3 regions of the Streptomyces sp. NPDC052114 genome follow, and region 1 is predicted to be linked to each of the others. Evidence: riboswitches for the same ligand, from Rfam matches in the RefSeq annotation. Region 1 holds a riboswitch; each other region holds the start of a gene.
The links. A riboswitch is a leader RNA that binds a small molecule or an ion and turns the genes downstream of it on or off. The one in region 1 is predicted to bind cobalamin.
Positions count from the first base shown of each region.

Region 2: linked by a shared signal. The riboswitch ahead of cobN (cobaltochelatase subunit CobN) and the one ahead of AB0L89_RS03800 (ABC transporter substrate-binding protein) in region 1 are both predicted to bind cobalamin.
Region 3: linked by a shared signal. The riboswitch ahead of AB0L89_RS28735 (CbtB-domain containing protein) and the one ahead of AB0L89_RS03800 (ABC transporter substrate-binding protein) in region 1 are both predicted to bind cobalamin.

Region 1 is NZ_JBFAWC010000001.1:895,422-897,673, reverse strand. It holds gene AB0L89_RS03805 (iron chelate uptake ABC transporter family permease subunit) at 1-149, opposite strand, end outside; gene AB0L89_RS03800 (ABC transporter substrate-binding protein) at 146-1,213, opposite strand; cobalamin riboswitch at 1,279-1,464, opposite strand; gene AB0L89_RS03795 (VOC family protein) at 1,492-1,989, opposite strand; gene AB0L89_RS03790 (helix-turn-helix domain-containing protein) at 1,995-2,252, opposite strand, start outside.
Region 2 is NZ_JBFAWC010000029.1:39,871-42,122, forward strand. It holds gene AB0L89_RS38600 (cobalamin biosynthesis protein CobG) at 1-934, opposite strand, end outside; cobalamin riboswitch at 1,043-1,177, shown strand; gene cobN (cobaltochelatase subunit CobN) at 1,213-2,252, shown strand, end outside.
Region 3 is NZ_JBFAWC010000014.1:111,041-113,292, reverse strand. It holds gene AB0L89_RS28745 (GNAT family N-acetyltransferase) at 1-699, shown strand, start outside; gene AB0L89_RS28740 (SH3 domain-containing protein) at 759-1,121, shown strand; cobalamin riboswitch at 1,147-1,282, shown strand; gene AB0L89_RS28735 (CbtB-domain containing protein) at 1,321-1,542, shown strand; gene AB0L89_RS28730 (CbtA family protein) at 1,565-2,252, shown strand, end outside.

The sequences.
Region 1 (2,252 bases):
GGGCCGACCACCGCCGGGCCGACCGCCGCCGGGGCGTCGTCCATCGCCGGGGCGGTCCCGGGGACGGCCTCCCCGGCAGGCTCGCCGAGGGGCCCCGCGACGGCCTCGCGGCCGGTCTTCCCCGCAGGCTCGCGGACGCGCTCCGTCACTTGGTGAGGCCGAACTTCTTCAGGCCCGCCGCCACTTGTTCGATGCCGTCCACCGTGCGGACCGTGGGGTTCATGGCCTGGCCGCTGAGCAGGACGTACCGCTTCTTCTTCACCGCGGTCAGGTTCTTGGTCGCCGGGTTGGTCTCCAGGAACTTGATCTTCGCGGCGGCGCTCTCCGCCGACTGCGACTTGCGCGTGAGGTCGCCGATGACGAGGACGTCGGGGTCGCGGTCGGCGACGGTCTCCCAGTTGATCTGGGGCCACTCGTCACGGGTGTCGTCGAAGACGTTCTTCGCGCCGAGCTCGCGGGTGATGATGCCGGGGGCGCCGCAGCAGCCCGCCATGTACGGGGCGTCGGAGTTGGCGAACCAGTACAGGAGCCTCGCGTCGGAGGCGTCGATGTCCTTGGTGGCCCTGGTGATCCGGCCCTTCATGTCGGCGATCAGCCGCTCGCCGCGCCTCTCGACGCCGAACACCTTCGCCAGGTCGCGCACCTCGCCGTAGACCGTGTCCATGGTGAGGGTCTTCACGCGCTTGCCGTCGCCGCCGCCGTCGTTGTCCTTGCCCGCGCAGTCGGTGGGCGAGACGTAGACGGGCACGCCGAGTTCGGTGAACTTGGCGCGGTCGGCGACGCCGCCCTTGCCGACCGTGTAGAGGAAGGACGCGCTGACGAAGTCGGGCTCCTTGGAGAGGACCTTCTCCAGCGCCGGGTAGCGGTCGGAGAGCCGCTCCACCTTCGCGTTGTCCTTCGCCAGGTTCTTCAGGACGGGGTCGGTCCAGGTGCCGGTGCCCACCATGCGGTCGGCGAGACCGAGGGAGAGCAGGATCTCCGTGGACCCCTGGTCGAGGGAGACGGCCCGCTGCGGCGGCGCCTTGACCTCGGCCTTCTTTCCGCAGGAGGTGACCGTGACGGGGTAGCCGTCGGCGCGGTCGCCCGCGGACTTCGACGAGGAGCCGTCCGTGGAGCCGCCGCACGCGGTCAGCGCGAACGCCCCCGCGCACAGCAGGGCGGACAGACGTACACGGGTACGTATACGGGTACGGGTACGGGCTGTGGAGGACACACGATCCCTTGAGTCTCACGGCTCATACGCGGAGCCTGGCCTGCGTCACGACCCCCGTCGCCCGGTGCGCGAGCGGAGGCGCCAGCAGGTCTTCGGACTCGGGATCGGCCGGACGGGGCGCCTTCCCGGGCGTCCGAGGACGCCCAGTGGCCGTGGCCCCGCCCGTCCCCCTCACCGCTGCGCGTCAGTTCCGGACTTCCACCGGATTCCCTGGCCCAGGTGTGGGTTTGACTGGCTTGCGCAAGTTATCACGCTGCCGGTCGGGGGCCTGCGCGGCCTCAGGCGGCCGGAAGGGGCCTCGGCTCGCCGCGGTAGGTGCCGAACGACCAGCGGTTTCCCTCCGGATCGGCGATGGCGAACTCACGGCTTCCGTACGGCTTGTCCTCGATCTCGCCCGTGATCTCGACGCCCGCCGCGACGAGCCGGGCGTACAGGGCGTCGACCTCGTCGGTGACGATGTACGCCCCGGTGGTGCCCGGCGTTCCGCAGGTGCCGGAGGCCGTGGCCGGGTCGTACGAGCCGAGCATGATGCCGCCGCCCTCGGGCCAGTCGAGCTGGGCGTGGGCGACGCGGCCGCCGTCCTCGTAGACGGCGGTGCGCAGGAAGCCGACGGTGCCGACGAGGAAGTCGATCAGGGCGAGGGCGTCGCGCGCCTGGACGCCGGGCCAGATCGCGGGGGCCGGCGTGTGCAGCCGTCGGCCGGCCGTGGCGTCGGACGTGGTGTCGGCCGTGGCGTCGTGGGTGGTTCCGTGCGTGGTGTCGGGTGTGGTGTTCATGGCTCTCAGTCTTCGTCCGTGCCGTGCGCCCCGGCTTGGATATTCCGGCACTCCTCGGCCAGCCAGCGGGTGGGGCTCGCGCCCGTGTACTGCTGGAAGTCGCGTACGAGATGGGAGTGGTCGTAGTACCCGGAGTCGGCCGCGATCCGGGCGAGGTCGCGCGGGGTGTCCGCCGCGGCGGCGCGGACCACGGCGGCCTTGGCGTGCTGGAAGCGCATCAGGCGGGCCGCCTGCTTGGGGCCGAGCCCGGTCTCGGCGCGGAA
Region 2 (2,252 bases), on a different contig from region 1:
GGGCCGCCGCCTCGTCCGCGAAGCCGGGGAGCACGAAGCCGCGCCACGGGGTGACGCGCAGTTCGTCGGCGGGCAGCGGCAGGAGGGCGCGCCACTGGGCGGCGGTGACGCGGCCGAGGGGGGCGTTGACGGCGACCGCGCGGCCGATGACGCCGGGGGCCGGCGGGGCGCTGCGGGACACGGCCCACGGATCGGCAGGATCGGCGTCGAAGCCCGCCCGCTCCAGCGCTCCGGACAGGTCCACGTGCTGGTCGCGGGGCAGTTCCCCCACCCGCCAGGCGCCGTTGCCCGCGGCGCGCGCGGCGGCCAGGAAGGCCCCGGCGACGGCGAGGGCGGCGCGCGGCGCGGCCTCGGCGGGCACCCGGAAGGCGCGGCCCCCGAGGCGGACGACCGCCGTCCCGCCCGATTGTGCGATCAAGGTCACATCGCCGCCGAGCCCGACGAGGTCCCCGCGCCCGTCGTCCAGGGCGAACAGGAAGCGGCCGGAGAGCTCGGTCGTCCACTCCTCGGCGCAGAGGAGTCCGTCCAGCTCACGGGCCCACAACTGCACGTCGGCGTGGCCGAGTCCGTCGATCGAGGCGAGCGGCGACGCCACCACGTTCCGCACGCGCTCGTGCCGTTCGGAGGGCAGCAGGCCCGCGTCCGCGAGCAGCGCGGAGAGCGCGCCGCCGCAGCTCTCGCCGAGGCCGCGCAGCTCGATGTTGCCGCGCGAGGTGACGCTGAGGTTCCCGTCGGCGAGGCGCTCCGCCGCGGTGGCCAGCGTCTCGGCCTGACGGGACGTCAAAAGGCCGCCGGGCAGGCGGAGTCGGGCCAGCAGGCCGTCGTCGGCGCGGTGCAGGCGCAGGGCCCCGGGGCAGGCGTCGCCTCGGTCACGTATGGGAGGTTCGCCCTGTTTTGGGGATGTTGCTCGGGTGGGCGGCATGGCGGCGAGCATACCCACGCGGATCCGGCCGGTCGCCTCCCGAGACCGGCCGTTGTGGCAGGTGGCCGCCCGGTCGACCGTGGGCAGGACTTACTATGCAGGCGGCGGGCCGCCAGGTCCGTCGAACGCCAGCGACGGCGTGGGTCCACCAGGACCCGAGGGAGGAAGCCCGGTGAGAATCCGGCGCGGTCCCGCCACTGTGAACCCCACCCGTGTGGGGTGAGCCAGGAACTCCTGCCGTCCACTCGACCACCCGGGGCGCGGACACCCCGAGGAAGGCCTGCGCACGCATGCTTCTGCTGCTGTCGACCTCCGACACCGACCTGCTCAGCGCCCGCGCGGCGGGAGGCCCGGTCGACTACCGGTTCGCCAACCCGTCCCGCCTCGACCTCGCCGAGCTGCCCGCGCTCCTCGACGGCGTCGAGCTCGTGGTCGTACGCCTCCTCGGCGGCGTCCGCGCCTGGCAGGAGGGCCTCGACCAGCTCATCGCCAGCAGGCTGCCCGTCGTCGTGCTCACCGGCGAACAGGCGCCCGACGCCCAGCTGATGGCGTCCTCGACCGTGCCCGTCGGCATCGCCGCCGAGGCGCACGCCTACCTCGCGCACGGCGGCCCCGCGAACCTGGAGCAGCTGGCGCGCTTCCTCTCCGACACCGTGCTGCTCACCGGCCACGGCTTCGAACCGCCGGCCGCCGCGCCGTCCTGGGGCCCGCTGGAGCGCACCGCCCGCACCGTCGAGGGCACGCTCGTGCCGACCGTCGCGGTGCTCTACTACCGCGCCCACCACATGAGCGGCAACACCGCCTTCGTGGACGCGCTGTGCGGCGCGATAGAGGACGCGGGCGCCCGCCCGCTCCCGCTGTACGTGGCCTCGCTGCGCGCCCCCGAGCCCGAGCTGATCGAGGAGCTGCGCGCCGCCGACACCATCGTGACCACCGTCCTCGCGGCCGGCGGCACCAAGCCCGCCGAGGCCTCCGCGGGCGGCGACGACGAGTCCTGGGACGCGGGCGCGCTGACCGGCCTGGACGTGCCGATCCTCCAGGCGCTGTGCCTGACCGGTTCGCGCGCGGCCTGGGAGGAGAACGACGAGGGCGTCTCGCCGCTGGACGCCGCGAGCCAGATCGCCGTGCCGGAGTTCGACGGCCGCCTCATCACCGTCCCCTTCTCCTTCAAGGAGATCGACGAGGACGGGCTTCCCGCGTACGTCGCCGACGCCGAGCGCGCCGCCCGCGTCGCCGGGATCGCCGTGCGCCACGCGCGCCTCAAGCACGTCCCGGCCGCCGACAAGCGCCTGGCGCTGGTGCTCTCCGCCTACCCGACCAAGCACTCCCG
Region 3 (2,252 bases), on a different contig from region 1:
GGCATCGCCGTGCGCTGGGCCGACTGCCGGTTCGCCTTCTGGAACTGCCTCACGCTGACCGATGTCGACGCGGGCCCGGAACTCGTCGAGGAGCGCCTGCGCCGGGCCGCGGACATCATGCGCGCGAAGCGGCACCCCGGATTCCTCTGGCTCTTCGAGGGCCTCCTCGGCGACGAGGCGCGGGAGCAGTTGGAGGCGGCGGCCGACAAGGCGGGCCTCGCGTACGCCTTTCCCGGCACCGGCATGGCAGGGGACTTCCTGCCGATCCCCGACCCGGTCCACCCCGACCTGACGTTCGAGCGGGTGACCACCGACGACCAGCTGCGGGCGTACGCGGATCTGAACTCGCGCGCCTACGGCTTCCCGCTGGAGGACGGCCGTGACGGGCTCCTCGGGTCGGCCCTGTGGAAGGAAGGCGTGCACGCCTATCTGGGTGTACGGGACGGCGTCCCCGTGACCTGTGCCGCCACCGTCGAGACGGACGGCCGCCTCTTCGTCGTGCTCGTCGCCACGGACCCGGAGTGGGAACGACGGGGCTACGGCGAGGCGGTGACCCGCAAGGCGCTCCACGAGGGTGCCCGCGCCACGGGTCTGACCCGCGCCACCCTGCACGCGACGGCGGCGGGCGCGCCGGTGTATCCGCGGATCGGCTTCCGGCCAAACTCGCCGGTGCACTTCTACACGCTGAAGAGCGACTGACGAGCCACGGAAGCGCGACTCAAGGATCACGGTGATGGACCGGGCGCCTGGAGGACCCCATGACGAGTACGCGGCCCACCAAGCAGGTGACGGCACGGTCGTCCCACGAGATTCCCGCACGCGAACCGCTCCGCCTCGCCGCGGGTGACCGCGTCGAGGCCGGCGAACGCAGCCCCGACTGGCCGGAGTTCGTCTTCGTGACCGCCGCCCACGGAACGGGCTGGGTCCCGGCCCGGCACCTCTCGGGCCCGTCCGGATCGGTGCGCGTCGAGATCCCGTACGACACGACGGAACTGCCCACGGCCGCGGGGGACACCCTGGAGGTGGTCGCCGAGGACCGTGCGAGCGGCTGGCTGTGGTGCCGGAACTCCGACGGGCGGGAAGGGTGGGTGCCGGTCAGCAGCCTGATGACCGACCGGTGAGGGGCCGCCCCCTCTTGGCCATGAACGCGACACACGGTAACGTCGTGCTGTTGTCGACGACGGTCGGCGGAAGCCGGTGGGAATCCGGCGCGGTCGCGCCACTGTGTGCGAGGGCCTTCGGGCCCTCGTGAGCCAGACCCGTGACGGTCGTCCTGTGCACCACCGAGATGGGACGCGAATTCCCAGAGGAGGCTCCGCCATGGCGCAGCACGTCGCCCCGCCGACCGCCACCACCCCTGTCGTGCCGGACAGGCTGCCGTTGAAGGTGATCGCTCCCTGGGCGGTCTTCTTCGGGATCCTGATGCTGGTCCTGTTGTACTTCGTCGGCGCCGAGCAGGGCGCCGTCTCCGTGTTCAGCGGCGCGGAGGTCCATGAGTGGGTCCACGACGCCCGCCATCTGCTCGGCTTCCCCTGCCACTGAGCCGGAGGAACGCCGCGCGCTCATGAACTCCGCCACCGTACGCAATCTGCTCGTTCGGGGCATGCTCGCCGGCCTGGGGGCCGGCGTGCTCGCCCTCGTGATCTCCTACTGGCTCGGCGAGCCGAACGTCGACGCCGCCATCGGCTTCGAGGAGGCCCACGCCGCCCACTCCCACGGCGACGAGGTCGAACTCGTCTCGCGGAGCCTGCAGTCCACGGCCGGTCTCGCCACCGGCATCCTCGTCTACGGCGTGGCCTTCGGGGGCATCGCCGCGCTCGCCTTCTGTTTCGCCCTCGGGCGGGTGGGCCGCTTCGGCCCGCGCGCCACGGCGCTGCTGCTGTCCGGATGCGCCCTTCTTGCGGTGTACGTCGTGCCGTTCCTGAAGTACCCGGCCAATCCGCCCGCCGTCGGCAACCCCGACACCATCGGCAAGCGGACGACCCTGTACTTCCTGATGATCGTGCTCAGCGTGCTCCTCGCGATCGGTGCCACCATCCTCGGCAAGCGGCTCGCGCCACGGATCGGCACCTGGTACGCGACGGTGGCGGCCGTGCTCGGCTTCGCCGTCGCGGTCGGTATCGCGTTCGCCGTCCTGCCGGTGATCAACGACGTGCCGGGGAACTTCCCGGCCGCGCTCCTGTGGCGGTTCCGGCTCTCCGCCCTCGCCACGCAGATCGTGCTGTGGGGCGGATTCGGCCTGATCTTCGGTG